4 regions of the Paenibacillus sp. FSL R5-0912 genome follow, and region 3 is predicted to be linked to each of the others. Evidence: riboswitches for the same ligand, from Rfam matches in the RefSeq annotation. Region 3 holds a riboswitch; each other region holds the start of a gene.

Region 1 (7,609 bases), 990 kb from region 3:
TTGCAGCGAATCCGTCCACCTGCAGATGCCACATGGCCTCCGGAATTCCGAACTCCATGAAATCAACCGCGTTAACCTTCTTAATGCATTCTGCATAGTACTGGGCTGCACCGCCAATGGCGTTGAGATAGACGCCGCCGTGTTCGCCTAATGCCTTCAACGTTTTCGGGCCCATCCCGCCTTTGCCGATTACGGCACGGATGCCGAATTTCTTAATGATATCGCCTTGATAAGGCTCCTCGCGGATGCTGGTGGTCGGACCTGCAGCCTTCACATGCCAGCCCTCCTCATCCTTCAGCATGACCGGGCCACAGTGATAGATGACCGCACCGTTCAAGTCCACGGGGGCGTCGTGATCCATCAGATATTTGTGCAGGGCATCGCGGCCGGTGTGCATCTCGCCGGAGAGAATAACTACATCACCAACGCGCAGGCTGCGGATATCCTCCTCGCTGATCGGTGTGGTCAGGCGGATTTCGCGCGAACCACCCGATGCGGCAGAGCCTGCGGCAGCAGGTTCGATTTCCTTGCCGTTACCGGGGACAACAGCATCAGAAGCAGCTTCCCCAGTTCCTGACAAGATAGCCGGAGCCGCAGGAATCGTTGCATCCTCTGGAATCATGCCCTGCGAAACACCATCAGCAGCAGAGACCGCTACCGGTTCAGCTACTTGCACTAAAGCCTCTTCCCCATCAACAGAAATACCTGTGCCGCTCTCATAGAGCCATTCCTTAATGTCCCCGGTTGCCGGATTCACCAGTATCCCCTGACGGCGGAAGGCCCAGCAATTATAAGCTACCGAGACAAAGAAGCTCGCCGGCAGACGGTTCATAACTCCGATTTTGCAGCCTAACAGCGTAACTTCACCGCCGAAGCCCATCGTGCCGATCCCGAGCTTGTTGGCATTCTCCATGATGTAATCTTCCAGCTTGCCCAGATCTTGGGTGGGATTCACATCCTCGACCTTGCGGAACAGCTGCTTCTTCGCCAGCTCATAACCCGTTGTACGGTCACCGCCGATGCCTACGCCAATGAAGCCTGCACTGCAGCCCTGGCCCTGCGCCTGATAGACCGAATGAAGAATACATTTGCGAATGCCGTCTAGATCTCGTCCGGCTTTGCCCAGACCTTCCAGCTCTGCCGGGAGACTGTACTGAATATTCTTATTCTCGCAGCCGCCGCCCTTCAGAATGAGCCTTACATCAATGCCTTCCTCTTCCCACTGCTCGAAATGAATCACCGGCGTGCCTGGACCCAGATTGTCCCCGCTGTTCTCGCCTGTAAGGGAATCTACGGAATTGGGCCGCAGCTTGCCGTTCTTCGTCGCCCGGATTATCGCGCTATGAATATCCTTCTTCATCTCTATCTGATTCACGCCAACCGGCGTATGAATTATAAAAGTCGGCATCCCTGTATCCTGGCAAATCGGCGATACCTGGAGCTCGGCCATGCCGATATTCTGGGCAATCGTGGTCAGTGCCAGTCCGGAGCGGGTCGCCCGGTCTTCCAGCGCACGCCCTTTAGCAACCGCCCGGCGTACATCACCCGGCAAATTCGTGGAGGTCTCTACGATCAGATTATAAATGCTGTCTTCAAAATGCTGCATCTTCATTCAGTCTCCTCTCCATCTGTTTCAAGCTGCCCTAACTCTGTTACAATTAGTTATTATCATATCATATTAAGCCGCTCATGAAAGGGGTTACTTAAAAATTGAACTACCATTTCTCTGCCTATCTCTACCGGCTGCAATATATCCAGCGCTGGAGCCTCATGCGCAGCACCGCCCCGGAGAACGTGGCGCAGCATTCGTTCCAGGTGGCCCTGCTGGCGCACATGCTGTGCACCATCGGCAATGTCCACTTCGGCCGGTCGCTGAACGCCGACCGCGCATCCACAATGGCGTTGTTCCACGACGCCACCGAGGTATTCACCGGCGACATCGCCACGCCGGTGAAGCATAACAACCCGCGGCTGCTGTCCAGCTTCCGCGAGATGGAGCGGGTCGCCGCTGAACGCCTCGCGGCGATGATCCCGCCGGAGCTGAGCGCAGTCTATGCGCCGCTCCTGCAGCCGCAGGACAGCCCGCCCGGCTCTGAGGATGCCGGACTGCTGCGCTACGTCAAGGCGGCGGATGTGCTCGACGCATATCTGAAATGCGTCTGGGAAACCGCCGCAGGCAACCGCGAATTCGCGGCCGCCCGGGAGCAGACAGGCGCGAAGCTGCACGGGCTTGCCCTGCCGGAGTTGGAGTATTTCCTAACTCATATGGCTCCGGGGTTTGAGCTGTCGCTGGACGAGCTGTCTTCAAGAATGCGCCCGGAGAAGCCAGCCGACTAGCCGGAGACCGTGCGGCCGCTTGAAGAATGCAGCATCGTACGGACCGCTTCGCCCAACAATGCAAATAACCCGCCGTGAGGCGGGTTATTTGCATCCAGTTAAGGCATGGCTAAAGGCTCATCCAGGATGTCCCAGTCCTTGAACACCGGCTGCAGCCCTTTTGTCTCTAGCATCTCCTTAATCTCATGCACGCTGCGGTTGTCCGAGATTTCAAACTGCGGAGTCCCGCCTTCCAGGGAATGTCCGCCTACTTCGGTGGATACCCCTGCAGACATCTTGGTGATGCCGAGATGGACCAGATGATCGCGCAGGGCTGCCGGCTCCCGCGTGGACAGTGAAATACCGGAACGCGGCAGAAACAGGCGGTAGGCCAGTATAATCTGCACCAGTGCACGGTCGGTTACATCACTCTCTGGATTAAATTCCCCCAGGTACGGCCGAAAACGGGGAATGGACAAACCGATTTCGCACTCCGGATACTTGTCCTGCAAATACCTGGCGTGCAGTGCAGTCGCGAGAGCCTCCTGACGCCATTCGTACATTCCCAGCAGGGCTCCGATATTTACCGAGCGGAATCCGGCCAGGCAGCCGCGCTCGGGCGCATCCAGACGGTTGCGGTACACCCGCTTGGGGCCCTTCACATGCAGCTTGCGGTAGGTTTCCTGATGATAGACCTCCTGATACAGCGTCAGACCGTCTACTCCTGCCTGTCTGAGGTCAGCGTATTCTTTGGTAGTGAGCGGATTCACTTCAATGCTGACTGAAGAGAAATAGCCGCGGAGCACCTCCACGCAGTCTTTCACGTAATTGGCCGGACTTTGATTCCGGGATTCTCCGGTCAGAATCAGAATGTGGCGCAGCCCTGTGGCTGCGATCGTTTCCGCTTCCCGCCGGACCTCCTCCAGTGTCAGTTTTTTGCGCGGAAAATCATAGATAGAGCTAAAGCTGCAGTAGGTACAATGGTTGACGCAGAAATCAGCCACATACATCGGTGTAAACAGCTGCATCACATGACCGAATTGAGCACGTGTCAGTCTATGCGCCTTCTGCGCCATCTCTTCCAGGTAAGGCTCTGCTGCCGGTGACAGCAATGCCATCAGCCCGTCCTCGTCCAACTGCTCCAGACGAAGTGCCCGCTTCACATCGAGCGCAGTATACTGCTTCCATACCCCCTCATAGGAATGCTTGTCCATCCGGTTCAGCCTATCATAAAAGCTCATGTCCTTCCTCCCTCTTCTTAAACAGCATCAGTCAGGCCAGAAATCCGGTCAGCGGCGAAGAAGCTGCGGCTGTCTCTTCCACCGGACCCAGCCCGGCCAGATAGGCCTTCCGCCCCGCCGACACCGCTTCGCGGAATGCCTCCGCCATCAGCTGCGGGTCCCGGGCGGTGGCAATTGCCGTGTTCAGCAGCACAGCGGCTGCGCCCATTTCCATCGCCTCAGCAGCTTCGGAGGGTCTGCCAATACCAGCATCCACGATGATGGGCAGACCCGTTTCTGATATCAGAATCCGGATCAGCTCCTTGGTCTGCAGCCCGCGGTTAGAGCCGATTGGCGCTCCCAGCGGCATGACGGCTGCAGCTCCGGCCGCCTTCAGCCGGAGTGCGGCTGACAGATCAGGACTCATGTAGGGCAGAACAACGAAACCCTCAGCAGCTAAGATTTCCGTGGCTCTGATCGTCTCGGTATTATCAGGCAGCAGATATTTCTGATCATTGATAACCTCAATCTTCACCCAGTCTCCCAGCCCCGCTGACCTTGCCAGCCTGGCAATGCGTACCGCTTCCTCTGCGGTGCGTGCACCAGAGGTATTGGGCAGCAGGGTCATGTGGGAAGGAATATGGCTGATGATATTCTCCTTGCTCTCCGGATCTACCCGGCGCAGGGCAACCGTAATAACCTGTGATCCCGAGCGGGCAATCACTTCGGGAATAAGGGTGTTGCGGCTGTATTTTCCGGTCCCGATGAACAGTCTGCTCGTTATAGTAACTCCTCCAATTACCAATGGATCTTGCATCATATCGCCTCCTGTGATAAGTCACTGCCTTAAGCTAAATTACGTATCTGCATTGTTCCGTCTGCTGCGCGTGCAAGGCCCGCCTAGCCTCCGCCGACAAAATGAACCAGTTCAACATGGTCCCCCTCATCCAGAAAGGTATCTCCATAAGCATCCCTGCCGACAATCTCACCATTCAGCTCCACAATAACCAGCTTCCCGGTCCACTCCGGGCGGGCCAGAAGATCAGCCAGAGTCCGGCAGCTCTCTTCATACCTTCCGCTGCGTCCGTTAACAGTCAAATTCATTCCTGTTCACCTCCTTTGCCCGGTGCGGGGGCTTCATTCAGGACTTCAGCACACGCTGCGGCCTGAACGGATGATCTGTAGGCCTCAGCGGCGCCAGCAGGGTCCGTCGCTCCGCATATCCCGGACATTACGGCTATTCCGGCAGCACCCTTTGACAGAACTGACCTGGTATTGCCCGGTGTGATGCCTCCGATGGCAATCAACGGTATACTGCTGCAGCGGACGGCCACTTCCAACTGCGCCAGGCCCCGTTCCCGCTGTCCGGGCTTGCAGGCCGTGGGGAATACATGTCCATACAGACAGAAGTCCGCTCCCTGCCGTCCAGCGCGTGCCGCTTCCTCCTGGGAATGCACCGACCTGCCCAGCCGCAGGCCCGGGGCAATGCCGCGCGCCCCGACAGGCGGCAGACTGTGCCAGGCCAATTGGACGCCGGCTGCCCCTGCTGCCAAAGCCACATCTATCCGGTCATTAATGACCAGCTTAGAGGGCGGAACCCCCGCTTGCAGCAACCGCTCTGCGGCAGCCAGAAGCTCCTGTGCGGACAGAGCTTTTTCCCGGAGATGGATATAATCCACCATGGGATGTACAGCAGCAGCCAGTTTGGCATACTGCTCCGGATTCAGCCTCCCGTCCGAGATCAAATGGATTTCTTTCAACACCTTCACCTCCCCCTCTATACGGCATTCCGGAAAATACAAAAAGACCGCCCCCTGTATCAGGAAGCAGTCCGGAATATAAGCAGGAATACCGGGTAAGCCGTTACCCCCGCTGCATTATTCATTCTCCACTTCCCTACGCTGGTATAAACCAGATCAGGTTCAAAGGGTCCGAACAGATATGTTCGTCTCAGCCTTGCGGCACCCCTAGTGATCGTTCATATTCTATTGTTCTTGCAGTTTGTATATTAGCATATTATTCCTGTAAGAGCTATTCTTTAATAGATTCAGTTATTAAATCCAGCAGGTTTAAGCGGCAAAAAAGCCAGCCTTCCGGCTGACTTTTCATCTGTTTGAACCTTTGATGCCTTAAACCTGTATAAACTTATCCGGCTTACAAAGCAGTGCCCATGGTCAGCCGTTAACGATCTCGCCACCGTTCACATGCATGACCTGACCGCTCACATAAGAGGAATCGTCAGAAGCCAGATATACATAGGCCGGCGCCAGCTCTTCCGGCTGTCCCGGACGCTTCATCGGCTGGGTGCCGCCGAATTCACTAACCTTCTTCGCGTCAAACGTAGACGGAATCAGCGGCGTCCAGATCGGTCCCGGTGCTACCGCGTTCACGCGGATACCTTTGTCCGCCAGATTCATCGACAGGGAGCGGGTGAAGCTGAGAATCGCTCCTTTGGTGGACGAATAGTCCAGCAGCTGCGGGCTGCCACGGTACGCCGTAATCGATGTGGTGTTGATGATCGTGGAGCCTTTTTTCAGATGGGGCATCGCTGCCTTGGTCAGATAGAACATGGAGAATATATTCGTCCGGAACGTCCGCTCCAGCTGCTCGGCGGTAATGTCCTCAATCTTATCCTGCGGATGCTGCTCTGCCGCATTGTTAATCAGGATGTCCAGCTTGCCGAGTCCCTCAATGGTTTTATTAATCAGATCCTGACAGAAGGCCTCAACTCCGATATCACCGGAGATCAGAATACACTTCCGCCCCTCCTGCTCCACCTGGCGTTTGGTTTCTTCCGCATCTTCATGCTCATTCAGATAGGATATCACTACATCCGCCCCTTCTTTGGCAAAATGAACGGCGACGGCACGACCGATTCCGCTGTCCCCTCCGGTAATGAGCGCGGCCTTGCCCAGCAGCTTGCCTGCTGCCTTGTAAGCCGAGGTTTCAAACTCCGGAAGCGGGTTCATCTCGCTTTCAATTCCGGGCTGCTGGTCCTGTACCTGTGGAGGCAGGGTTTTGACGGGTTGTTTGCTGGTGTCTGGCATAATCCATTCTCCTTTCGCTGTACCGTTATACTGTTTTACTAATCATGTTAGGATGGCTAAAAGTCTGGTGTTTATGCATCATACTTACCTAGCAAAAAACGCTTTACGTTATTTTACTTACCACATAGGGCAGCCGGCCAAACAGAAAATCTTCAGTCCAACGCGTTCCCCGGTGCATTATAGAGCCTGCAGAAGGAGAGTTATCCTCATGTCCAAAAAATCAAAAACCATCATCGTTGCCGACAAAGGTGTCATCCTGTACCAGGGCAGAATCCTCCTCGTCAAGCGGGCTGCCGCCGATTCTGCAGGTGCCGGAAGCTGGGAATGTGCCGGAGGCAAAATCGAATTCGGTGAAAGCCTGGAGGCTGCACTGGAAAGAGAAATTCTTGAGGAAACCGGACTTTCGTTTACGACAGAACGTATCCTTTACGCGGTAACCCTGCTCACGGACCCTGCAAGACAGGTAGTGATTATCACCTATTTATGCCGTGCAGCCCGTGACGAAATCCAGCTCTCGGAAGAGCATACCGATTACCGCTGGTGCACTTTAAGTGAATTACTCACCCTGCTGACGCCCCAGATTATCACTGACTTTCAGGAACACGGCATTTTTGAGCTGGAAGGGTTGATACGGTAAGTAATGAACGGTTTCTATGAGAATATTATATATATCCGGACATTTTTATATCCTATACTTTCTCTTGGAAGTCTTCAGTCTTCACGGGAGGGTCAGTTCTGCCATGGGAAATGAAAATGAAATTATACGATTGACTAACGCGACGTTAATCGACGGAACCGGGCGTCCGCCGCTGTACAACGCGAGCATTGAAATTGTTAATGGCCGGTTCGGTACGGTTGCCGGGCAAGGGAGCAGCAGGCTGGAGCATAACCCAGTCACGGTGATAGATCTTGAGGGGCTTGTCGTCCTGCCGGGATTTATTCATACCCATGCACACACCGGCTTCAAATTCATTAATAACGAGCCGCTTCACGGGTACCACAAGGAATATTTAGCTGCCTGCCTCT
Region 2 (7,609 bases), 3.0 Mb from region 3:
ACGACACGATGGGGCATACGTTGTCGCTGATTACGCTGAAAAGCCAGCTGGTCGAGAAGCTGGCCGTCAAGAATCCCGAACGGGCGCAGGCGGAAGCGCGGGAGATCCAGCGCACTTCACGTGCTGCGCTGCGGCAGGTGCGGGAGCTGGTCTCGGAGATGCGCGCAGTCTCTGTGGCCGAAGAACTGGCGGAGGCCGGGGAGATGCTGCGCAGCGCGGAGATTGGGCTTGAAGTGGACGGAGATGCAGCGCTCCCGGGCGTATCAGACCTGACGCAGAATATTCTCAGCCTCTGCATCAAGGAAGCCGTCACCAATATTGTGAAGCATAGCGGTGCAGACCTGTGCCGGATTGGCATTGAGATGACGGCTGGAGAGGTACGGATTACGGTGGAGGATAACGGAGTTGGAGTCGGGCTGCAGGACGGGCGAGCTGAGGGAGCAGCGCACCGCCGGGACGGCAACGGAATGAAAGGGATGGCCGAGCGGTTGGCCCTGATTGACGGTTCTCTGACCTTGGGCCCGGGAACGGGCAGTGGCATAGGAACAGGAACTGGGACAGGAACATTGTTAACTGTGGTGACGCCAAGAATAGTTAAGGATAGAAAGGACGGGGAAACGGCATGATCAGCATCGTAATTGCCGAGGATCAGCGGCTGCTGCGCGGAGCGATGGCTTCACTGCTCGATTTGGAGGATGATATCGAGGTTGCCGGGGAAGCCGGAGACGGGGCAGAGGCACTGGCCCTGATTGAACGCCTTCAGCCGGATGTATGTCTGATGGATATTGAGATGCCGCTGATGAGCGGTCTGGAGGTTGCGGAGATCCTGAAATCGCGGGGCTGTGCCACCAAAATCATCATCCTGACGACCTTCGCCCGCCCCGGTTATTTCGAGCGGGGCGTGAAGGCCGGGATTCAGGGCTACCTGCTGAAGGATGAGCCGGTGGACAAGCTGGCGGAGGCGATCCGCCGGGTGATGGGCGGGCACCGGGAGGTGTCCCCCGAGCTGGTCTTCGGCAGCCTGCGGGAAGAGAACCCGCTGTCGGACCGGGAGCGGGAGATTCTGAAGCTGGCCGGCGCGGGCCGGAGTGCCGGGGAGATCGCCTCGGCGCTGCATCTATCCTACGGCACCGTCCGCAATTACATCTCGGAGATTCTCGGCAAGCTGGAAGTGAAGAGCCGGATTGAGGCGGTGCGGCTGGCTGAGGAGAAGGGCTGGATGTAGGGCGGGTACTTGATGAATTGAGCTTCTTAAGCTCACATGGAATAGGCATTATGTTGTACGAAGTGCAACTCTGTTCACCGTTAATAGGGTGTTTGAGAGAATTGTTGTACGGAATACAGCAATTCTCCCGCTATGCCGCTTGGAGAAGGAGAAATGCTGCCTTTTGTACAACAATCTTGAATCAGGGGCCGGGATAAGGAGGGGAATGTTGTATTTAGTGCAGGATTTCTCCGGAATTCCGGAAAATGCGCCCCCCACCGCAAACGGCAGGTTCATCGTGAAATGTGAATAGCTAGGTTCAGCATATATGGGCCGAATAGCGGCGACTCCGTCAAAGGCTCTTGGCCTGCTCCTCGCGCATCCACACCGAGAGCTGGCGCTTAAGCTGCAGGAACTCTGGTGCATCGGTGATTTCATCGCGGCGCGGACGCGGGAACGGTACATCGACGGTGTGCAGGACGGAGCCGGGACGTCCGGAGAAGACATAGATGCGGCTGGAGAGCAGCAGCGCTTCTTCGATGTTGTGGGTGATGAACAGCACGGAGCGGCGGTTCTCTTCCCACAGCTCCAGCAGCCAGCGCTGCATCTGCTCGCGCGTCAGCGCATCGAGTGCGCTGAACGGCTCGTCCAGCAGCATCAGCTCCTGCGGAGCGAGCATGGCCCGCAGGAAGGCGGCCCGCTGCTGCATGCCGCCGGACAGCATATGCGGATAAGCGCGCTCGAATCCGCCCAGGCCGACCTTGGCCAGCCAGTGGCGCGCGGCTTCGCGGGCCTGCGGCTGAGGCGCGCCCTGCAGCTCGGCGCCGAGCAGGACGTTGTCCTCTATGCTCCGCCACGGGAACAGCGCGGGCTGCTGCGGCATATAGCTGATCTTGCCGCGCTGCCCGGTAACCGGGACGCCGTCCATGCTGACGGTTCCGGCATCCGGCAGCGTCAGGCCGCCGATAATATGGAACAGGGTGCTTTTGCCGCAGCCGGAAGGGCCGACAATGGAGACGAATTCCTGCGGCGCTACCGTCAGCGACACCTGATCCAGCACATGCGTCTCCCGGCGGCGGTGCGTGAACGACTTGGAGACGCTGCTGACTTCAAGCGCAGGCGGTGCGCTTTTGGCCTCGTCAAGGCTGCTGCCGGGGACGTCCTTCTTGAGCTGTACGGTATTCGTGAGTGGAGACACTTCGGTCAGCTCCTTCTGTATAGAAATCTTTGTACTTAAGCTTTATCTCTAACGTTCTCAGTATAGCGGTGTGTTGTTACCCTATGCGCGTTAAGCTTCCTTGCGCGGCTTCCAGCGCACGAGCCACCGCTCCAGCAGGGCAATCAGCGCGAACAGCACCAGACTCAGCAGCACAATAATGACAATGGCCACGAACATCCGGTCCGTGCGGTAAGAGGCCTTTTGCAGCAGCATATAATAGCCGATCCCTTTGTCCGCGCCGATCCACTCGGCAACCACTGCGCCCATGACAGCATAGGTCGCGGAGATTTTGAGCCCTGAGAACAGGGAGGGCAGGGAGCCGGGAAGCTCCAGCTTGGTGAAGATCTGCCAGTTGCTTGCGCCGGCCATTTTCATATAGTTCAACATTACCCGGTCGCTTTGCGCCAGCCCGCCCATGGCCGCTACAGCAACTGGGAAGAAGCAGACGAGGGTGATCAGGACGATTTTGGGCAGCAGGCCGAAGCCGAACCAGATAATCAGCAGCGGTCCAAGGGCAATGGAGGGCACATTCTGGCTGAGGATCAGCAGCGGATAGAGTGCTCTTTTGAGCCAGGGCAGCAGATGGAGCAGCAGGGCGACAATGAGGCCGATGCCGGTGCCGACCGGGAAGCCGATCAGGGTCAGGCGCAGCGTTGCGGCCGTATGCGCCCAGATCCCGGAGGCGTTGCCGCGTGATTCACGCGCGATATCGGACGGGCTCGGCAGCTGCCAGGCCGGGATATGGAACACCGATACCGCAATTTGCCATGCGCCCAGAAAAAAGATGACCGCCACAAGGGGCGGCCAGATTTGTCTCCAGGTGCTTCTCACGGCCGGTATTTCTCCGTCAGCTTGTCCATGCTAATACCGCTGGGATTATGGGCGATCTTGATCTGGGAGATCACGCTCGGGCTGCCGGAGGCAATCAGTGCCTCATGCATCTGACGTACAACTTCCAGCAGCTCCGTGAGCTCGCCTTCCATGGTAGTATCAAGCGGATTCACCTGGTGCTTGACCCCCGACTTCTGAATTACCTCAATCGCAGTGTCCACGTAAGGGATCGAATCCTCATTGTTTGGAGTCTTGGGAATTACCTGAATGCTAAGCAGTGTATTAGCCATTTATTATTCATTCCTCTCATGTAAGTTAGGGTCAGTATTATTCCACCCGGTGTTTACTGGCCTTCCGGCAAAAATTCATTCGTAAATGTACTTGCGGCATCCAGCGGTTTGTCCAGCAGCTTCAGGCCGTACATCCACTCTGCGTAATTCTGCCAGATTTCAAGCTTCTGCTCCCCCCAGCGGGCGGCATCGTCCTTGTATTTCGGGCTGAGCCATTTCTGGCTGGCCAGCACCAGCTCGGGATCAAGATCAGGCACTGCATCGGACAGGACTGTGGCCGCCTCTTCCGGATGATCGATCGCGTATTGATATCCTTTCGACGTAGCTTTGAGGAAAGCCTTCACCACTTCCGGATGCTCGGCAATTTCCTTCTCACTGGTGGTCAGCACCGGTGTGTAGTAATCCAGCTGCGGCGCATAATCCTTCAGGTACAGCATATCCAGCGGCTCGCCGCGCAGTTCGGCTTCGATCCCGGTCCAGGCGTAGAAGATCCAGGCAAAGTCGATATCGCGTTTCACCGCAGTGAAGAAGTCGGATTCACCAATGTTTACCAGCTTCACTTTTTTGACATCTCCGCCTTCCGGATCCATGATCGCTTTCATGGCCGCTTCTTCCGCAGGAGAGCCCCAGCCTCCGTAGGTTTTGCCTTCGAAGTCTTTCGGCGTCTTAATATTGCGGTCCTTCGGAGCGGCAAAGCCGGAGGTATTATGCTGAATGATAGCGGCGATAGATACGAGCGGCACATCCTGCAGGCGGGCCAGGGTGAGCGCCTCCTGTGCACTGATGCCAAACTGGGCTTCACCGGAAGTAACCATCGTGTCAGACCCGGCAGCGCCAGGCTGCACAATCTCTACATCCAGACCTTCCTCAGCGTAATACCCCAGCTCCTTGGCGGCATACAGGCCGGTGTGATTCGTGTTCGGCGTCCAGTCCAGCGCAATCTTAACCGGGGTAAGCTCTATAGGCGCGTCGGTGGTACTGGCGGCTGCGGTTGCTTCAGGTGTAGCGGTGCTGCTCCCGGCGGCAGGTGTGCTGCCTCCGGCATTTCCTGCGTTACTGTTTCCGCCCCCGCATCCGGCTATCGCAATAACCAGCATAGAGCTGAGCAGCAGCGGTAATACTTTTTTGACTCCCATTTCTCTTCTCTCTCCTTCCAGCAATCCCTAGTCTTCCAAAATTCAGAGTAACCCATACCAAAAAGCGCCCCGGAGACCGGGACGCCAGTTACTTGCGCAAGGTGAGCTCAACTTCAGGCCTATGAAGGGGCTCGGGGTTGAATGAAGATTCCTACGCTGGCATTATCCAGATCAGGTATAAGGGTCAGTATCTTGTGGGATACAATCTCAGCCGGCCAATTCCAGCACCCCTGGTTCTATGAAGTTCACGGGTATTGCTATGTTCTTACGGTGTATTATAGACGCCAGCTTCCTGGTTGTCCAGCCTCCCCCTCAATCCCTATCATAGAACCGCTTCTTACGGCGGCTGCGTATTCCGTTCCACACCTCTCTCAGCGTCAGGCCCAGACTGACTGCGATCCCGGAGAAGGTGAGGAACAGCGCCAGGTACTCAAACGCAGAGTACTCCAGCATTTTGCTCCAATCGATCGGTGCCTTCAAGTCCTCAATGACCTGATTCATCCCGTAAATCCCGCTTATTACCGTAAATACAGTCAGGACCATCAGCAGCGTATCCCGGCGTTTGGCCTGGAATTTATCCTGATACTGGAACAGGTCATTCAAGGTCATCTTCACTTCATCGAACAGGGCGTCGTTGCCGTAAACCTTGCGCAGCTGGAAGAAGATCTCCCGTCCCTGCGACTGCGAAATCAGCTCCAGAAAGTAGAACTTGGCCGAGAACTTATTAATCAGGAAGATCAGATTCTCGATCTCGTCATAATCGTGGTTGATGCGCAGCCGGGAATGCAGATTGGCCAGCTTCAGCAGCACGATTTTATGAAAAACACTCAGCAGAAGCCCATAATAATACTCCCCGTACATCTGGTTAATCAACGGGGTGGCGATGTCAGATTCGGCCCGGCTCAGGCAGCAGAAGGTCTGCTCATTGGTCATATAATAGGTGTCCGGCCCCCAGCGGCTGTAGCAATGTTCAGAGGTGTACTGCTCGATATATTCGGGATCGCTGGCACTGGTATAAGGCTTGCCCTCCATACTCAGCCCATCCAGCTGGGAGGCACGGTAGCGCAGCAGGGTACTGATCTCCTCCGATTCTTCTTCGCGGTTGAAGCCGTAGAAAGCCTGCACCAGCATCCGTTCGTCCACGAAAAAAGGCAAGGTCTCGAAATACGCGCCATCGATCTCCGCAGGGTCGAGAAACGGCTCCAGCCCGGCAATCAGATTCTTGAATACGAAATCCTCCACCTGGCCGAAAGACTTCTTATGACAATGGATAAAGGACTGCTTATCCTGGTAGGATACGTCCTCCAGTGTACGGAAGCGGTCGGCGAATTCCAGCGCAGTGCTGAAGGAGAGATGCTCTTCTTCAATAGCCGTTCTTATGGTCAGGAAGCCCAAATCAAACGGACAGAGGAACACATCCGTGGACAGCACGCGGAAATTTACGGATTGAAACGGCATTTCAAGCTGGCACTGCAGATTGTTCACCCGGGAAAAGCGGCGGAAGGAATCAGCATCCTTCTCACGCGGAAAGAGGACATGAGCGGCGAACGGCAGGTAGCTGCGCTCCATTCTCTCATGGGAGACGCAGTAGCCCTCCCCGTAATAGGCATGCTCAAGATCCTTGTTATCGAGAAAAAAACGCGTAAACCCGTCCTGCTGCAGACGCTGGGCCAGTTCTTGGTCCTGTCCGGCCTTGAGGGAGAAGGGGAAAATGAATTGCAGCAATGCAGTATGCAGCAGCGGTTCAGGTCTGTCGGAGTGCAGCTCAGCCATATAGGGATTCCGTCCTTATTCACAGGATATTGATCTCTTGCTATATTACCCGATTTTCCAGGCAGCCACGCTAAGCAGGAATAATACGGCGGCAAAAGCGGCCAGAAGCCCTGAGGTCTGGGCCACCTGCATATGGTCCATGGACCAGCCGGTCAGCAGCGGCAGCACCGCGCCGCCGATTCCGCCCGAGGCGATCATGATGCTTGGCGTGGATTCCTCCGCACCGGGCAGCAGCTTGCTTGCGAAGACTAGGGCGATGGAGAAGATGCCGGACATGAACAGCCCGAGCAGCAGAATGACGGCGAATGCGGCAATCCGGTGCTCGGCGAACGGGAAAATAACCAGCAGCAGCAAAGCGGCGAAGCAGCTGAGGAGCACGTAGATGCGGTAGGAAATCCGCTCGGCAACCACACCGGCGAACAGTCTGCCCGCCGACATAGCCAGCCAGAAGAAGGTAACCGTCAGCGCTGCCGCAGCTTCGCTCATGCCCAGCTTGGCGATGAAGATCGCCGGCATGAAATTGACCAGACTCATCTCGGTACCTACATAGAGAAAGAAGAAGACGATGAACAGTCCAAGGAGTACCCACTGTTTGCCCTTGTACGGCAGGCGTCCGGATTTACCGGCAACGGATACTGTTCCGGGTGCTGTTGCGTCTGCGAAGGCAGCGGCAGCGGCAGTGCGTAAAGGCCGCTCATCCAGCACACCCTGGAGCGGACCGAAGCTGCTCTTCGCCCAGAAGAGCAGTGAAACCAGAGAAAAGGCGGCAACGATCAGGAAAGCCAGCCTCCAGCTGCCGGCGGCAATCAGCGGACTTGCGGCCAGCGGCATGAGCAGCGCGCCTACACCGAACAGCACCTCCAGCCGGCTCATGGCAATTGCCGTCCCTTCGGTGATCGCGGCGATAATAATCGTGCCGATGACGGCTTCGATCATGCCGAAGCCGAAGCCTGCGGCAACCGCAATCACGTACATCCAGCCCCAGGGCGGGAGGAAGGCGTACGCCGTTTCGGCGCAGACCAGCAGCCCGGTGGCGATCAGGATGCCGCCGCGTTTGCCGAAGCGGCGGTTCAGCAGCGGCGAGACCAGCACACCGGCGAGGAAGCCGCCGAACTGGCTGAAGATCAGCTCGCCCCCGGCACTGTAGCTGCGGTCA
Region 3 (7,609 bases):
CCATGCCCGGGCCCGCCGAATCCCATTGGACCGAAGCCTCTTCCCATTATTCATCACCAGCTTTGTGTGTATTTAAGTTATCCTGATTCCGGGTCAGCTGTTCGAGCAGCTGTGAGTGCATTTGAATGAGCGACTGGACTTCTTCTCCGGAAAAATGATCCAGAGCCGCGCCCAGCATTTGGTATGAGTAGGCGTCTTCGTTATATTGTCTGCACAGCGCTTCACCTGCCGGTGTGAGATTCAGCCTCGTTTCCCTGCGGTCTGCCTCGGAGGCGGTCCGGGTCACCAGTTCCTTCTCGGCCAACACATCAATATGCAGGCTTACGCGGCTCTTGGCAAATACCAGACGCTCCGTTATTTCCTTCTGCGATTGACCCGGATGCTTGAGGAGAGAATTCAGTATACCGATCTGATGCACGGTTAAACCGAGATCCGCAGCGCTCTGATGGGCCAGCTTACGGAGCTGGCGGGCAACGGCAAGCAAGGAATGATACACCTCTATCGTCTGCGCCGGATCTGTCATGGGGCAACCTCCTCTGATCTGATAATAGTTTCTTTTGTTAACAGTTAACAATGTAAACTGATTATACGCCTGAATATTCCAAAAGTAAATGTTACGCTGAAATAGCGGTAAACAGATTATGCCGGAATACATAAGAAACACCCGCAGCGCCTGTGTGAAGGCAGCAGCGGGTGTATTTGTAATTGAAATACGCTCATTTATATAAGCTCATTCCGGAAGCATTCCGCATTGTATAATCCGCCCGAATGCCCTCGCGGTCTCCCGGATATCCTCCGCTCCGGCAATGGCCGAGATGACGGAGATTCCGTCTGCACCGGCCCGGATTACCGGCAGGGCGTTATCCAGGCTAATACCGCCGATCCCTACCAGGGGAACATTAAGTCCGCTGCGGCGGAGCGTTTCAATGACAGCCGTCCCTTGAACGGCTTCGGCATCGTCTTTGGAGGAGGTGGGGTAGACCGGACCGACCCCGAGATAATCGGCTCCGTCCGCAATAGCCTGCTGCGCTTCCGCGAGATTATGGGCGGAAACGCCGATGATCTTGTGCTCGCCGAGCCGCTGGCGGATCGTCCGGGCCGGCAGATCATCCTGGCCGGCATGGACCCCGTCTGCATCAAGTGCTACCGCCAGCTCCAGGTCGTCATTGACGATGAACGGAATCTGCCGGTCCCGGCAGATTGCCCGGAGCTGCTGGCCAAGCTCTAGCAGAGCAGCGCCGGTCAGAGCACCGGGACCCTTTTCACGGAACTGGAATAAGGTGATTCCCCCGTCTGCTGCGGCAGATAAAGTCTCGGCTGGAGAGATGCGGCAGTTCACGCTGCCCATAATGAAATATACCTTAAGGAGCTTGCGTATATCCTCACGGTCCATTCGTTTCATAGCTGCTGCCCCCTTGATCTGATACGGTTCCCGTAAGCAAAATGATTGGTCGGCCCGTGTCCTGCCCCGAGGTTCAGACTGTCCTCAATAGCTGCCTGAATGAAGGCTTTGGCTGTATGAACCGCTTCATCAATGGAGTGGCCGAGCGCAAGTCCTGCCGTCACTGCCGCCGAGTAAGTACAGCCGGTCCCATGCGTATGCCTGGTCTCGATCCGCGGACTGGTCATATATTGGAATTCCCGGCCGTCATAGAGCAGGTCCACCAGCTGATCGCCTGACGGATCATGTCCACCCTTAAGAACAATGTACTGCGGCCCCATCTGATGCAGGAGTCTTGCAGCCTGTTCTCTGTCTGCTATTCCATTAATCTTCATCCCGGTGAGAATCTCTGCTTCGGGAAGATTAGGAGTAACCACAAGTGCCAGAGGCAGCAATCCGTTAATCAGTGCCTGCACGGCTTCCTGCAGCAGCAGAGCGGACCCGCCCTTGGCAATCATTACCGGGTCGATCACAAGCCGCTGCTGCCAGCCGTACGCTGTCACCTTATCCGCGACAACACCGATAATCTTACTGCTGAACAGCATACCGGTCTTAATGGCATCTGGCGCCAAGTCGCTCCCAATAGAATCCAGCTGTGCAGCAACGGCTTCCGGCTCCAGCGGATATACACCTTGAACGCCTAAGGTATTCTGTGCCGTGACCGCAGTGAGCGCGGACATTCCGTAGACTCCAAGCTCCTGGAAGGTCTTCAGATCAGCCTGGATACCGGCACCGCCGCCGCTGTCAGAGCCGGCAATCGTTAACGCTTTACGTATAAGGGTCATCGGATATTCTCCTCTATAAGGTGCGGTTTATTGTTCAAGCAGCTGCAGGCGTGACCGGCTGCTGTAGATATCTGGTGTGACCAGGGACAATTGATTCAGGAACTCCATCTGGAAGCTGCCGGGTCCTTGTCCTTCCGCGGCTTCAGCGGCAATCTCGGCTGCCACGCCGTAGAACGAGATTGCTTCGGCAGCTGCCTCAAGCACATTCCCGCCGCTTACTGCAAGAAATGCGCCTACTACGGCACTGAGCAGACAGCCGGTTCCCGTCACTTGGGTCAGGATGGAATGGCCGTTGCTGGCGATGTAGGTGCGCGTGCCGTCGGTAATGATATCCTCCTTGCCGGTGATGATCACCACGCAGTCCAGCTTCCGCGCAGCCTTGTTCGCCAAGGCAATCACATCGCCGTCACCTGCTCCGGCGTCGACGCCTTTGCTCGCCCAGCTCTCTCCGGCGACATTGGCAACTTCGGCCACATTGCCGCGCAGAGCGGTCAGCTGCAGCTCACCGAGCAGCTTCGCGGTAACGTCAGTGCGGTACGGTGTAGCGCCTGCTCCAACGGGATCGAGCACGAGCGGGACACCATGCCGGTTCGCGGCTTGTCCGGCCTTCACCATTGAAGCGATGGCGGCTTCATTCAGTGTACCGATGTTCAGCACGACCGCCCCGGACATCGCGGCAACATCCGCCACCTCTTCCAGTGCGTCGGCCATGAACGGGGAAGCCCCCAGCGCCAGCAGTCCGTTAGCGGTGAAATTAGCCACAACAATATTGGTAATGTTATGTACGAGCGGATTTGCCTGCCGTACCTTAGATACAAAAGACATGATTATTCCTCCTGAAAGTTTGATAGCATACGCATGCTTGAGATCATTTCGCAAAACTAACTTCGAAAGCATGTTCTATAAATTAATAAAAGCATCTGCACTGTCAACTTCCTCTGCCAGCAGACCGCCCTCGCTCAGCCATTTACGGACATTCTCCCAGGAAGCGGTATCCTGATATCCGAAGGGCTGTGACCCGGCGTCCATAAGCGGCAGCAGAATTTCCAGGCTGCGCTTCTCGATGGCTTCATCAAGCGGTGCGGTGGCATCCTGATGCTCCAGCAGAAGCTTCAGCGCCTGCTCCGGCTGCTTAGTGACGAATTGCTGACCCTTGCGCGCAGCATTCATGAACTTTTGGAAATATGCCGAGGAATCCTGTAGACCCTGGTCACTTGCGACCAGCACCAGCTCATAATAATCAGGAACCCCGTAGTCTACCGGATTGAACGAACGCACAGGATGGCCTTCCTGTTCTAATATCAGCTGCTCATGGTTGATGAAGCCGCCCATAATTCCATCCACACGCCCGGTGGAGAGGGCAGGGATAAGCTCAAAGCCAACGTCAATCAGCTTCAGGGAGGCGGGATCGCCGCCATCGGTTTGGATCATAGTGTGCAGCATGGCTTCATACAGCGGAATGGAGGAGTAACCGGCTTGCTTGCCTGAGAGCTCTCCGGGGCGGGTTATTCCGCTGTCTGCGGAAACCATGAGATGGTTCAGGGGATGCCGTACCAGAGCGGCGACGGATTTGACCGGAATCTGCTCTCCCCGGGCCATCAGCACCTGCGGCTGGTAGCTGAGGGCCAGATCGACTTGTCCGGCAGCTACCAGCTTCAGCGCGTCGTTGCTGTCGGCAGGCATCTGTATCTCAACATCAAGCCCCTCTTCGGCAAAATACCCCTCACTCTGAGCTGCATACAAAAAGGAATGAACGGCATTAGGATACCAGTCGAGCATGATCGTCAGCTTATGGGCTGTACCGTCTGCGGCTGCCGCCGGAGCGGATGATGCCAATGATGAGCCGGAGCCAGCCGGCCCGTTATTGCCGGCGCAGCCGGGCAGAACCAAAAGAACAGACAGGAGCAGTACATAAGGCAGCAACTTATAAGGTTGAGCACTACGGGGGTAGAGATAACGGGTATAGCGGATTGGAGTCATGAATAACGTCCTCTTTTCTTCAAAAATAACTTCTCAAGCGTAGCAATACAAAGAAACAGAGTGATCCCAAGAGCGGACAGCAGCACAACAGCGGCAAACATATCGGCACTCTGCAGATTGCCGGCCATTCTCCGGCTGAAGTAACCGAGCCCCTGGCTGCCACCCAGCCATTCGCCGATGGTAGCGCCGATGACACAGTACACTACCGACAGCTTCAGTCCGGAGAAAAAGGACGGCAGGGCCAGCGGAACAGCAGCCTTGCGGAGAATCTGCCAGCGGTTCGCGCCAAGCGTCAACAACAGCTCGCGGTACTGCTCCGTATTCTTGCCCAGCCCGTCGTAGGTGCCGACAACCACCGGGAAGAAGGCGGTCAGGAACACTACGGCGACCTTACTCCACAAGGTGTAGCCGAACCACATGATAAACAGGGGAGAGAGGGCAACCAGCGGAATCGTCTGGCTGATAATCAGCAGCGGATACAGCGCTTTGGCCATCGGCCTGAATAGATGCATGCCCGTTCCCAGCAGACTGCCGCAGAAGACGGACAGAGCGAAGCCTGTTAGTACCTCAAGCAGCGTTGCGGGCAGGTGCACACCGAAGAGCAGACGCCGCTCCTCCATCAGAGCGCTCCAGATGGCAGTGGGGGCCGGCAGGATGAACGGAGGAATCAGCCCCAGCCGGGACACCGTTTCCCAGACTGCAAGGATCAGCAGCACGAGCAGAATAGCCGGGCTGTATTCCCGCAGCAATCTTCTATAAAAGACGGTTGTCATTCAGCTTCAGCTCCAACTCCTTCCGCAGGGCAACAAACTGCGGTTCGTAATTCAGACTGTGATGTCTGGGGCGGGGCAGACCGGTGATGAACTCCTGCATACCGCCCCCGGCACCGCCGGTCATCAGATAGATGCGGTCGCTAAGCAGAAGCGCTTCTTCAAGGTCATGGGTAATGAACAGCACAGTCTTCTCCAGTCCCGACCATAATTCCAGCAGCCAGCGGTGAAGCTCCCGCTTGGTTATGGCGTCCAGCGCCCCGAACGGCTCGTCCAGCAGGAGCAGCTCATTCCCGGCGGCAAGGGTGCGGAGCACCGCAACCCGCTGGCGCATGCCACCCGACAGCTCATGCGGATACGCAGCTCCGGTCTCACCAAGACCGAACTGCTGCAGCATGCTGCGGATCTGGATAACGGCTTCCTCTTTGGAGCCGCTCCGCTTCAGTTCCCAGGGCAGCAGGCAATTGTCCAGCACGGTTCTCCACGGCAGCAGGAGATCCCGCTGCGGCATATATCCGACCTGGCCGAGCCGCTCCAAGGCGTTTTTGGACGGTTGCCCGTGCAGTGCAACCTCGCCGCTGCCGGGTTCCAGCAGGCCGGCGATAATCTTGAACAGCGTGCTTTTGCCGCAGCCGCTGGCCCCCACGACGGAGATGAACTCCCCGCGGCGGACCTTCATGGAGATTTCGGAGAAGACCGGAGCCCTTGAAGCTGCGCCGAAAGAATAGGACAGGTTCGCGATGTTGATCATAGGATGGGGAAGCAAGCCTCCTTAGGGAAAAGTGATTACGCTACGAAAACAAGAAAGACCCATCCATTTCCGGAGGAAATGAATGGGTCTGAAGGTACAGTCAGTTTGCAAAGACGCGGAACCGCTGATACATTCTGCTCCACTTCCCTCCGCTGGTATGATCCAGATCAGGTTCCAAGGGTCCGGAGCTTAAGCTCCGTCTCAGTCGGCCGACTCCCCTAGTGAAATAACAGGCGCTATTGAATTCGTAATTGCTACTTAATATACCATAATTCCTCCGCTTGTAAAGAGCCTGTACTCAGCGCTTGGAGAGGCCGGTTATGAACAATGCAACAATTCCCTGCGAGATTTCCTCTTTGGAGGAGCCGTTCCGTTTCTGTTCATACAGGTAAAGATCGGGACTAAGTACAGAGATCAGTGCTGTGGCAGCGAAGCGGGGATCAATCCCGATAATCTCTCCATTCGCGGATGCACGGTGCAGAAGTTCACTCATAATCCTCCCGAGCCGCTGGAAAAAAGGATGTTCGAACTGGGTAAGCTGCTTCTTGCCTGTGAATTCAGATTTGATCATATTCAAGAGCTCCGCATATTGCTCAATGAAACCAACGACCTGCTCAATGCTGCTCTGCAGATGCGCGAGGGCAGCCGTTTCACCGGCGCTGGCAGCAAGCTGCTGTTCCATCCCCGACAGAAACTGCTCGGTGCTGTCCAGCAGCAGAGCCGAACAGATTTCGCCCTTATCGGTGAAGCGGCGGTACAGCGATCCCTGTCCTATGCCGGCCCGTTTGGCGATGCCGTACATACTGACAGCTTCGAGGCCGCTCTCGGTGAACAGCTGGCGGGCCGCTTCGAGTATCCGCTGCATATAAGGATCGGCGGGTTCTTTTGCAGCGTTATCTGCGTGCCCTGTGTTCTCTGTGTTCTCGGGAGCTGCTGATGTTACAGGTTCAACTTTCGTTTCTGTTTTTTTCATAATATCCCCTTTCAGTCATACAACAATCCATCCGGATACCCGGCTATCCATGAATCAAAGCTGCAAAATAAACAACATTTATGCCTACAGTGAGTTCTAATAAATCTCTATACTGCCGGTAACGAATCAAGTGAGGGGGAATTGACTTATTCCGCTAGCCCGAAGTAATTCACTGGTAACTTGTGTGTTGTTTACAGGAAATTATGTAAAACAATTGACACATCGGACAATTGTCCGTAGACTATGAAATGCGATAACGGACAATTGTCCGTTCACTAATTATATAGACAAACCTGCCCGCAGGTCAACGTAGCTGACTGCGGACAATTCAGGAGGAGAAGGAGTATGAATCAGACCTTGAAGCAGGATGCCGATTTCCGGTTATCCGGCATTCTAGTTCCGCTGCTGGCTATTATTGCCGGCGTATTTATGGTTGTGCTGGACAGTACCGCAATGAATGTGGCATTGTCCAGACTAGTGGTGGATTTCAATACAGACCTGCATACGCTGCAGTGGGTTGTAACCGGGTATATGCTGGCGCAGGCTTCGGTCATTCCGCTGTCAGGCTGGCTGTCTGACCGGTTCGGGGCTAAGAACGTCTTTTTGACAGCTGTTATTGTGTTTACGATCGGCTCCATTCTGTGTGCAACGCCAAGCAGTGCAGAATGGCTGGTCGTATTCCGGGTATTGCAGGGTCTCGGAGGGGGCTGTGTGCTCCCGGTCGGGATGGCTTATGTGTACAGACTGGCTCCCAAGAGTAAAGTCGGCGTTGTTATGGGAATTATGGGGATTCCCGTGCTGTTCGCACCCGCGATTGGTCCAGTACTGTCCGGCTGGCTGGTGGAATATCATTCCTGGCGCTGGATCTTCCTGATTAATATCCCCATCGGTATTATCTGTGTGCTGATT
Region 4 (7,609 bases), 3.4 Mb from region 3:
GAAGCAGTTCATCGGCAGCCTGTATCCGGATGTACCGTTATTCCGCAATGACGGCGGCTGGTGTGCGGCACTGGAGTACCTGACTGCCAGGCTGCACGGGCGTCCGGTCACCTTCCGCGAGGCGGCACAGCGTTACGGCGTCTCGGTCTCCATGGTAAGCCGCTATGCACGGCGGATCGATAATGAATGCGACACCCAGGGCATGCTGCCGGGAACGGACGGCTTGTCGCCGTCCACCAATAATATTTGAATCCTTTTTTCAAATATAAGAATCTATATGTTTCTCACACCTACTTGTAAGGAGGCCAATGTAATGTACAAAACGATTGTAATCGGAACAGGCCCGGCCGGGCTGACTGCCGCGATTTATCTGGCGCGTGCGAACCTGAGCCCGCTCGTAATTGAAGGCTTGCAGCCGGGAGGACAGCTGACAACGACGACAGAAGTGGAGAACTTTCCAGGCTTCCCTGAAGGAATTCTGGGTCCTGATCTGATGGACAACATGCGTAAGCAGGCCGAACGCTTCGGCGCTGAATTCAAGAATGGCTGGGTAGAGTCGGTGGACTTCTCGCAGCGTCCGTTCAAGGTGACTGTAGACGGAATGGGTGTGCTGGAAGCGGAGTCGGTCATTATTTCGACCGGCGCCTCCGCCAGATACCTGGGTATCCCGGGTGAGCAGGAGAATGTAGGACGCGGGGTCAGCACCTGTGCGACCTGTGATGGATTCTTTTTCCGTAACAAAAAAATTGTCGTGGTCGGCGGCGGCGACTCTGCGATGGAGGAAGCCAGCTTCCTGACCCGCTTTGCTTCCAGCGTAACGCTGGTTCACCGCCGTCCGGAGCTGCGTGCTTCGAAGATCATGCAGGACCGCGCGCGCGACAACAGCAAGGTGTCATGGGCACTGAACCGCACGCCGCTGGAGGTAACCGTTGGTGATACCGGGGTTAAGGGCATCACCGTCCTTAACAATGAGACGGGACTTACGGAGCTGGTGGAAGCGGATGGTGTATTTGTCGCTATCGGACATACACCGAATACCGCTTTCTTAGGCGGGCAGATTAACACCGATGCCAATGGCTATATAGTGGTTAATCCGGGCACCACAGAGACGAATATTCCCGGTGTATTCGCTTGCGGCGACGTGCAGGATACGCGTTACCGTCAAGCTATATCGGCAGCCGGAACCGGCTGTATGGCCGCCATGGATGCCGAGAAGTTCCTGGAAGGCACGATGGTGCATGACTGGAGCGAATCGCTCGATAAATAACCGGAGAAGGTTCTTGTTATTGACGGGTTTACAAAAAAAACCTATACCAGTAGAATGTATTTAATTAGATAAGATACCCACTAGGGGAGCCTGAATAGGCTGAGACGGGAAAAGTGAATTTCCGGACCCTTGAACCTGATCTGGATCATACCAGCGTAGGAAAGTGGAGTCGGACCTTTTTTGAATACAGTCTTATTGGGCTGTTCCTTTGATAAAGCCGCTCCAGGTGGAGCGGCTTTTTGACTTGCAAGAATTCGTATGCCTTGTGCTATACATGATTCTTCGGCTCAGTCTGCTGCGTGAAATCTTATCTGATTGGCTCATAGAGCGAAGAGGAGGAGATTAGAATGCCAGAAATGATGAAGAACGAAGAGGTGGACCTTTCCCGATTTCCTGCAAGCCGCAAAGTGTATGTAGAGGGCTCGCGCCTGGATATTCAGGTTCCGATGCGGGAGATCAGCCTCAGCAGAACGGAGGGCGTTGCCGGGGAAGAGGAGAACGAACCGCTTCGTGTCTATGACACCAGCGGAATTTACACCGATGCTGCGCAAGAAGCTGACATTCGGAGGGGGCTGCCGCCGCACCGTTTAGGCTGGATTGCGGAGCGTGGCGATTCGGAGGAATACACCGGAAGAGCTGTGCAGCCGGAGGATAATGGAATCCGCAGGGGTGGGCCACCCGAAGAAGCTTATCCAGGGCTGCAGCGGAGCCCCCTGCGGGCACGTGCGGGCCGCAATGTTACCCAGCTGTATTATGCGCGTCAAGGGATCATTACACCGGAGATGGAGTATATCGCGATCCGCGAGAATACCCGGCCGGAATTCGTAAGGGATGAGGTAGCCGCCGGACGGGCCATTATTCCGGCCAACATCAATCACCCCGAGAGCGAGCCGATGATTATTGGCCGTAACTTCCTGGTGAAGATCAATGCGAACATCGGAAATTCTGCGGTGTCTTCTTCTATTGAGGAGGAAGTGGAGAAGATGCGGTGGGCGACCCGCTGGGGGGCAGACACTATCATGGACCTCTCCACCGGCTCTAAGATTCATACCACCCGTGAATGGATTATACGCAATTCTCCTGTGCCTGTCGGCACGGTGCCCTTATACCAGGCGCTCGAAAAGGTGAACGGCATAGCCGAGGATTTAACCTGGGAGCTCTATCGCGACACGCTGATTGAGCAGGCGGAGCAGGGTGTGGATTACTTCACCATTCATGCCGGAGTCTTGAAGAGCTATATTCCGTTAACAGCCGGAAGAATGACAGGAATCGTATCACGGGGCGGCTCGATTATGGCCGCTTGGTGCCTTGCCCATCAGCAGGAGAACTTTCTATACACACACTTTGAAGCTATATGTGAGATTATGAAGACGTATGATGTGGCCTTCTCTCTGGGGGACGGATTGCGTCCGGGTTCTATTGCAGATGCCAATGACGAAGCACAATTCGCTGAGCTGGAGACGCTGGGAGAGCTGACAGCCTTGGCATGGAAGCATGACGTTCAGGTAATGGTTGAGGGTCCGGGGCATGTGCCGATGCACAAGATTAAGGAAAATATGGACAAGCAGCTCGAGATTTGCCGGGAAGCCCCATTTTATACTCTTGGCCCGTTGACTACCGATATTGCACCCGGTTATGATCATATCACTTCAGCCATCGGGGCGGCGATGATCGGCTGGTTCGGGACGGCTATGCTGTGTTACGTTACACCCAAGGAGCATTTAGGTCTGCCTAACAAGAATGACGTGCGCGAGGGAGTCATTACCTACAAGATTGCTGCACATGCCGCAGACCTCGCCAAGGGGCATCCGGGTGCACAGGACAGGGATAATGCGCTGTCCAAGGCGCGGTTCGAGTTTCGCTGGCGAGACCAGTTCCATCTCTCTCTGGACCCGGAAAGGGCGCTGGAGTATCATGATGAGACGCTTCCTGCGGAGGGGGCGAAGCAAGCTCATTTCTGCTCTATGTGCGGTCCTAAATTCTGCAGCATGCGGATTTCGCATGATATCCGTAATTCCTACAGATTGAGCAGGTCGCTGTAAAAAAGGCAAGTCTCGTATAGCTATTTCCCTGCTGTCCCATGCTGTAAAAGGCGTGAGGGCAGCTTTTCTTATGCTCGAATAGCACAAGATTCATTCTCCCTATTATGTGAAACCAAGCACAAGCGTTGGCGTAAATAGCATTATCCAAGGATAGGGAGTGAATCAAATGAGGAACAAGGACTGGCTCAAGGAAAGCGAACGTTTCAATGAAGCGGCTGAATACTATGATAGGTATAGACCCAGTTATCCATTCGCCCTGATTGAGCAGATTGTACAAGAAGCCTCTCTGACTACGGAGTCCAGAATTCTTGAGATCGGTGCCGGGAGCGGTAAAGCCTCCGAATTATTCCTGGACCGCGGGTATGAGCTGCTATGTATTGAACCGGGCCCGCAATTGGCGGAATTGGGAAGACAGAAGCATAAGGATAAAAACGTGCGATTCGTAACCTCCAGATTCGAGCACTGGTCTGGGCCGGAGAAGGATTTCGACCTGATCTTCTCCGCTCAAGCCTTTCATTGGGTGCCGCAGCCGGAAGGCTATGCGAAATGCGGAAGGCTGCTGAAGCCGGGAGGGCGGCTCGCGCTCTTTTGGAATTTTTATCTGCAGGGAGACAGTGAGATGGAGCAAGAGATTGCCAAGGTCTGTGCGGAGTATGAGGTATTCTGGTTTAATAAGCGGGATGTAATTGAACAGAGAGTGGAACGGACAGTAGCCGAGCTAACCGGCAGCGGAGATTTCAGGGCACCGGATGTCTACCGGTATCCTTGGGACAGCAGGGATGACGCGGATAGCTTCGTTAATTTCCTGCGGACCTGCAACGGGTTCATCGGGCTGAAGGAAGCGGAGCAGATTGAATTAAGCGCCAGGTTACATAAGCTGATCGGCCGGAATGGCGGCACCCTGCAAAGGAATTATATATGTACGCTTTTCATAGCTGAAGCCTTGAATTCTGTGAATTCTTAACATACATAGCTGTCCCTATGCTGTAACAGGCGTACGGGCAGCTTTTTCCTTAAAAGCTAATATGTTGTGGGGTTATTTTATACTTAGTGACTGCAATCACAATTTACCCCCTTGCCCTATGCTAAGCTGTTGCTGAGAAGAATTCTCAATTGTGAGGTGTGCAGAATCATGAGCAAAGTGTTGAAGCTAGATGAGTCTATATTGGAGCTGGTAACCAGGCACCCGGAAGCCGTAGATATTATGGCCGGTCTGGGTTTCCATGATATAACGAAGCCTGGAATGCTGCAGACGGCAGGCAGGTTCATGACATTATCCAAGGGCATGAAATTAAAGAGAATAGAGCTGGAAACCGTTCGCCTGGCCTTTGAGCAGCACGGCTTCGAGATTATTGAATAGAAGGAGAGAATATAATGAGCGAACTGATTAATAACCGTGAAGTGGATGTACCGGAGCAGACACGCCGTCAGGCTATGCTGAGAGAAATCATCAAGGAGCTGCATGCGGGTAAAAGTGTAGAGGAAGTGAAGGCGCGTTTTGCAGAAGCGGTAGGCGATGTGACTGTAGCCGAAATATCCGCCATGGAGCATTCCCTGATGACCGAAGAGGGCATTCCCGTAGAGGAGGTGCAGCGTTTATGCTCCGTGCATACAGCCATCTTCAAAGGCTCAATTGAGCAGATTCACCGCTCCTCGAAGGCTGAAGAGCAGCCGGGACATCCGGTGCATACCTTTAAGCTGGAGAACCGTGAGATTGAACGGCTGGTTAACTTCCGGCTGGAGCTGCATACAGCTAAGTTCAAGAAGAACGCCAGCGAAGAGATCATTTTCAAGCTGCTGGAAGACCTGAGTCTGCTGCTTGATCTCGACAAGCATTACAGCCGCAAGGAGAATCTGCTGTTTCCTTACTTAGAGAAGTACGGCATTTATGGCCCAACCAAGGTAATGTGGGGCGTGGATGACGGGATCCGCAATATGATTAAGGAAGCTAAGAAAGGACTCAGCGCTTATAACGGAGAGTCTGGGCAAATTGCAGCTTCACTGGATGAGATTATCAAAGAAGTCAACGAGATGATCTTTAAAGAAGAGAATATTCTGCTGCCGATGGCGCTCGATAAGCTGACTGAGGATGAATGGGTCAAAATCGCCCGCGAAAGTGACGAGATCGGCTTCTGCCTGACCGCGCCGGAGCAGGAATGGATTCCGGCGCGTGCCGCTGAACCGGAAGGTGCCCAGAGTCAGGACGAAGGGGAAGGGGAAGGCGCATCGCCGCAGGGCTTCATCCGTTTTGAGACCGGACTGCTGTCGCTCCATCAACTCGAGACGATGATGAATCATCTGCCGGTGGATTTGACTTTTATCGATGAGAACGATGTGGTCCGCTACTTCTCGCATGGCAAGGAACGGATCTTCGCCCGGACCAAGGCGGTTATCGGCCGTACGGTGCAGAACTGTCATCCGCCGCAAAGCGTACATGTGGTGGAGAAGCTGCTGGCGGATTTCAAGGCAGGCGTTAAGGATGCTGAGGATTTCTGGATTGCCATCAAAGATAAATTCATCTATATCCGCTACTTCGCAGTACGTGATGAGACCGGCCGCTATATGGGGACGCTGGAATTCACACAGAATATTGCTCCGATCCGTGCCTTAGAGGGGCAAAAGCGTATTTTGTCGGAATAATGGCAGATTTACAGGGACCAGGGCAATAGAAGATTACTTTCAGACTTTCTTGCCTGCCCGGTGAGAAGGTCTTTTTGTTAGGCGGGTTGTCCGCAGATGAAGCATGTAAAAACATCCCATACCGCTTCCCGAAGAACATTCCCCCGGGTGTATCGCCTTTCCTTGACCGCAGGGGAGGCTTCTATTATAGTGGGTACGTAGGATTAACTATTTTAGCATAGAAAAAGGTGGCTTGTAACATGTCTGAACATATCTACGTTGGCGTGGATTTAGGTGGAACCACGATTAAGGTTGGAATCTGCAATGCCGAGGGAAGCCTGCTGCACACTTACGAAGGTCCAACGGGGACCGCAGACGGCGTCGATGCCGTTATCGATAATATCGAGAAGTATGTGCGCCTGATTGTGGAGGACTCTCCGTATTCCTGGGAACAGCTTGCCGGTGTGGGAGCCGGGCTTGCCGGGTTTACGAATATTCGTGAAGGAATCATCATCCTTGCGCCCAACATAGGATTTAGAGATGTGCCGATCCGTTCCATTCTGGAAGGTCGTTTGAACAAGCCTGTCAAAATAGACAATGACGCCAATGTCGCTGCGCTGGGCGAGGCTTGGAGCGGTGCAGGACGCGGCATTGAGAATTGCGTCTGCTATACGCTGGGTACAGGGGTAGGTGGCGGAATTATTATCAATGGCAAGGTGTATCAAGGCTTTGCCGGTCTGGCCGGAGAGCTTGGCCATATCACAGTAGTTCCCGATCTGGAAGCTATCCAGTGCGGCTGCGGGAACATGGGCTGTTTGGAAACCGTTTCCTCTGCGACTGGCATTATCCGCATGGCGAATGATGCAGTGGCCCGCGGGGACCGCACCACTCTGTCCACGGTGGAGAAGATTGCGGCCAAGGAAGTCTTTGACGCTGCCAAGGCAGGCGATGAAGTCGCTCTGCGTATTGTGAACCGCGCAGCATTCTACCTGGGCAAATCGATGGCTGCGGTGGCTGCTGTACTGAATCCGGAAGTGTTTATCGTAGGCGGCGGCGTATCCAAAGCCGGCGATATTCTGTTTGACGAAGTCCGCCGTGTCTTCGCCAAGCTGACACCTGCGCCTCTGCAGACGGGTGTTACTATTGTGCCTGCGGAGCTTGGCAATGATGCCGGTATTATTGGTGCGGCAGGTCTTTTGCTGCGTTCTTAAGGAGCAGGAATTATTCATATACTAACCTTAGGGAGGGGACGCTGTAATGACCGAACTTGAGCAACTTTCGCCCGGTCGTGCCACCCTGATTATCATTACAGGCATGTCGGGAGCAGGCAAGACGATTGCAGTGCAGAGCCTGGAGGATCTCGGCTTCTTCTGCGTCGATAATCTTCCGCCAGTGCTGATCCCGAAGTTCGCCGAACTGATTGAGCAGTCCAAAGGCAAAATCGCCAAAGTGGCGCTCGTGATCGACCTCAGGGGACGGGAATTCTTCACCGCTCTATCGGAGTCTTTAGCCTATATCAAGGATGAGTCGACCATAGGCTTTGAGATTCTCTTCCTGGATGCAACAGATTCAGTGCTTGTACAACGCTACAAAGAGAGCCGGCGTCACCACCCGCTTGCTCCCAAGGGCATGCCGCTTGACGGTATCCGGATGGAGCGCCAAATGCTGGAGGAGCTCAAGA

What was found. Region 3 has a riboswitch for thiamine pyrophosphate ahead of R50912_RS14785 (ABC transporter ATP-binding protein). Riboswitches for the same ligand answer to the same signal wherever they lie in the genome.
Region 1: linked by a shared signal. The riboswitch ahead of R50912_RS10545 (thiamine phosphate synthase) and the one ahead of R50912_RS14785 (ABC transporter ATP-binding protein) in region 3 are both predicted to bind thiamine pyrophosphate.
Region 2: linked by a shared signal. The riboswitch ahead of R50912_RS02135 (ABC transporter substrate-binding protein) and the one ahead of R50912_RS14785 (ABC transporter ATP-binding protein) in region 3 are both predicted to bind thiamine pyrophosphate.
Region 4: linked by a shared signal. The riboswitch ahead of thiC (phosphomethylpyrimidine synthase ThiC) and the one ahead of R50912_RS14785 (ABC transporter ATP-binding protein) in region 3 are both predicted to bind thiamine pyrophosphate.

What each region holds. Positions count from the first base shown of each region.
Region 1 is NZ_CP009282.1:2,518,168-2,525,776, reverse strand. Features, by position in the region: gene R50912_RS10570 (fumarate hydratase) at 1-1,606, opposite strand, end outside; gene yfbR (5'-deoxynucleotidase) at 1,711-2,337, shown strand; gene thiH (2-iminoacetate synthase ThiH) at 2,436-3,557, opposite strand; gene R50912_RS10555 (thiazole synthase) at 3,589-4,353, opposite strand; gene thiS (sulfur carrier protein ThiS) at 4,437-4,640, opposite strand; gene R50912_RS10545 (thiamine phosphate synthase) at 4,637-5,299, opposite strand; TPP riboswitch at 5,413-5,515, opposite strand; gene R50912_RS10540 (SDR family oxidoreductase) at 5,711-6,583, opposite strand; gene R50912_RS10535 (NUDIX hydrolase) at 6,792-7,220, shown strand; gene R50912_RS10530 (amidohydrolase family protein) at 7,324-7,609, shown strand, end outside.
Region 2 is NZ_CP009282.1:484,066-491,674, forward strand. Features, by position in the region: gene R50912_RS02110 (sensor histidine kinase) at 1-626, shown strand, start outside; gene R50912_RS02115 (response regulator transcription factor) at 623-1,225, shown strand; gene R50912_RS02120 (ABC transporter ATP-binding protein) at 1,557-2,402, opposite strand; gene R50912_RS02125 (ABC transporter permease) at 2,493-3,254, opposite strand; gene R50912_RS02130 (thiamine-binding protein) at 3,251-3,544, opposite strand; gene R50912_RS02135 (ABC transporter substrate-binding protein) at 3,598-4,680, opposite strand; TPP riboswitch at 4,812-4,922, opposite strand; gene R50912_RS02140 (hypothetical protein) at 4,993-6,453, opposite strand; gene R50912_RS02145 (MFS transporter) at 6,499-7,609, opposite strand, start outside.
Region 3 is NZ_CP009282.1:3,510,263-3,517,871, forward strand. Features, by position in the region: gene R50912_RS14750 (ABC transporter ATP-binding protein) at 1-47, opposite strand, end outside; gene R50912_RS14755 (MarR family winged helix-turn-helix transcriptional regulator) at 47-523, opposite strand; gene thiE (thiamine phosphate synthase) at 731-1,402, opposite strand; gene thiD (bifunctional hydroxymethylpyrimidine kinase/phosphomethylpyrimidine kinase) at 1,399-2,226, opposite strand; gene thiM (hydroxyethylthiazole kinase) at 2,254-3,051, opposite strand; gene R50912_RS14775 (ABC transporter substrate-binding protein) at 3,127-4,206, opposite strand; gene R50912_RS14780 (ABC transporter permease) at 4,203-4,979, opposite strand; gene R50912_RS14785 (ABC transporter ATP-binding protein) at 4,960-5,742, opposite strand; TPP riboswitch at 5,855-5,957, opposite strand; gene R50912_RS14790 (TetR/AcrR family transcriptional regulator) at 6,026-6,700, opposite strand; gene R50912_RS14795 (DHA2 family efflux MFS transporter permease subunit) at 7,046-7,609, shown strand, end outside.
Region 4 is NZ_CP009282.1:158,882-166,490, forward strand. Features, by position in the region: gene R50912_RS00785 (tetratricopeptide repeat protein) at 1-250, shown strand, start outside; gene trxB (thioredoxin-disulfide reductase) at 314-1,267, shown strand; TPP riboswitch at 1,340-1,446, shown strand; gene thiC (phosphomethylpyrimidine synthase ThiC) at 1,615-3,309, shown strand; gene R50912_RS32945 (class I SAM-dependent methyltransferase) at 3,476-4,273, shown strand; gene R50912_RS00805 (DUF1858 domain-containing protein) at 4,442-4,669, shown strand; gene R50912_RS00810 (DUF438 domain-containing protein) at 4,684-5,949, shown strand; gene R50912_RS00815 (ROK family glucokinase) at 6,189-7,139, shown strand; gene rapZ (RNase adapter RapZ) at 7,186-7,609, shown strand, end outside.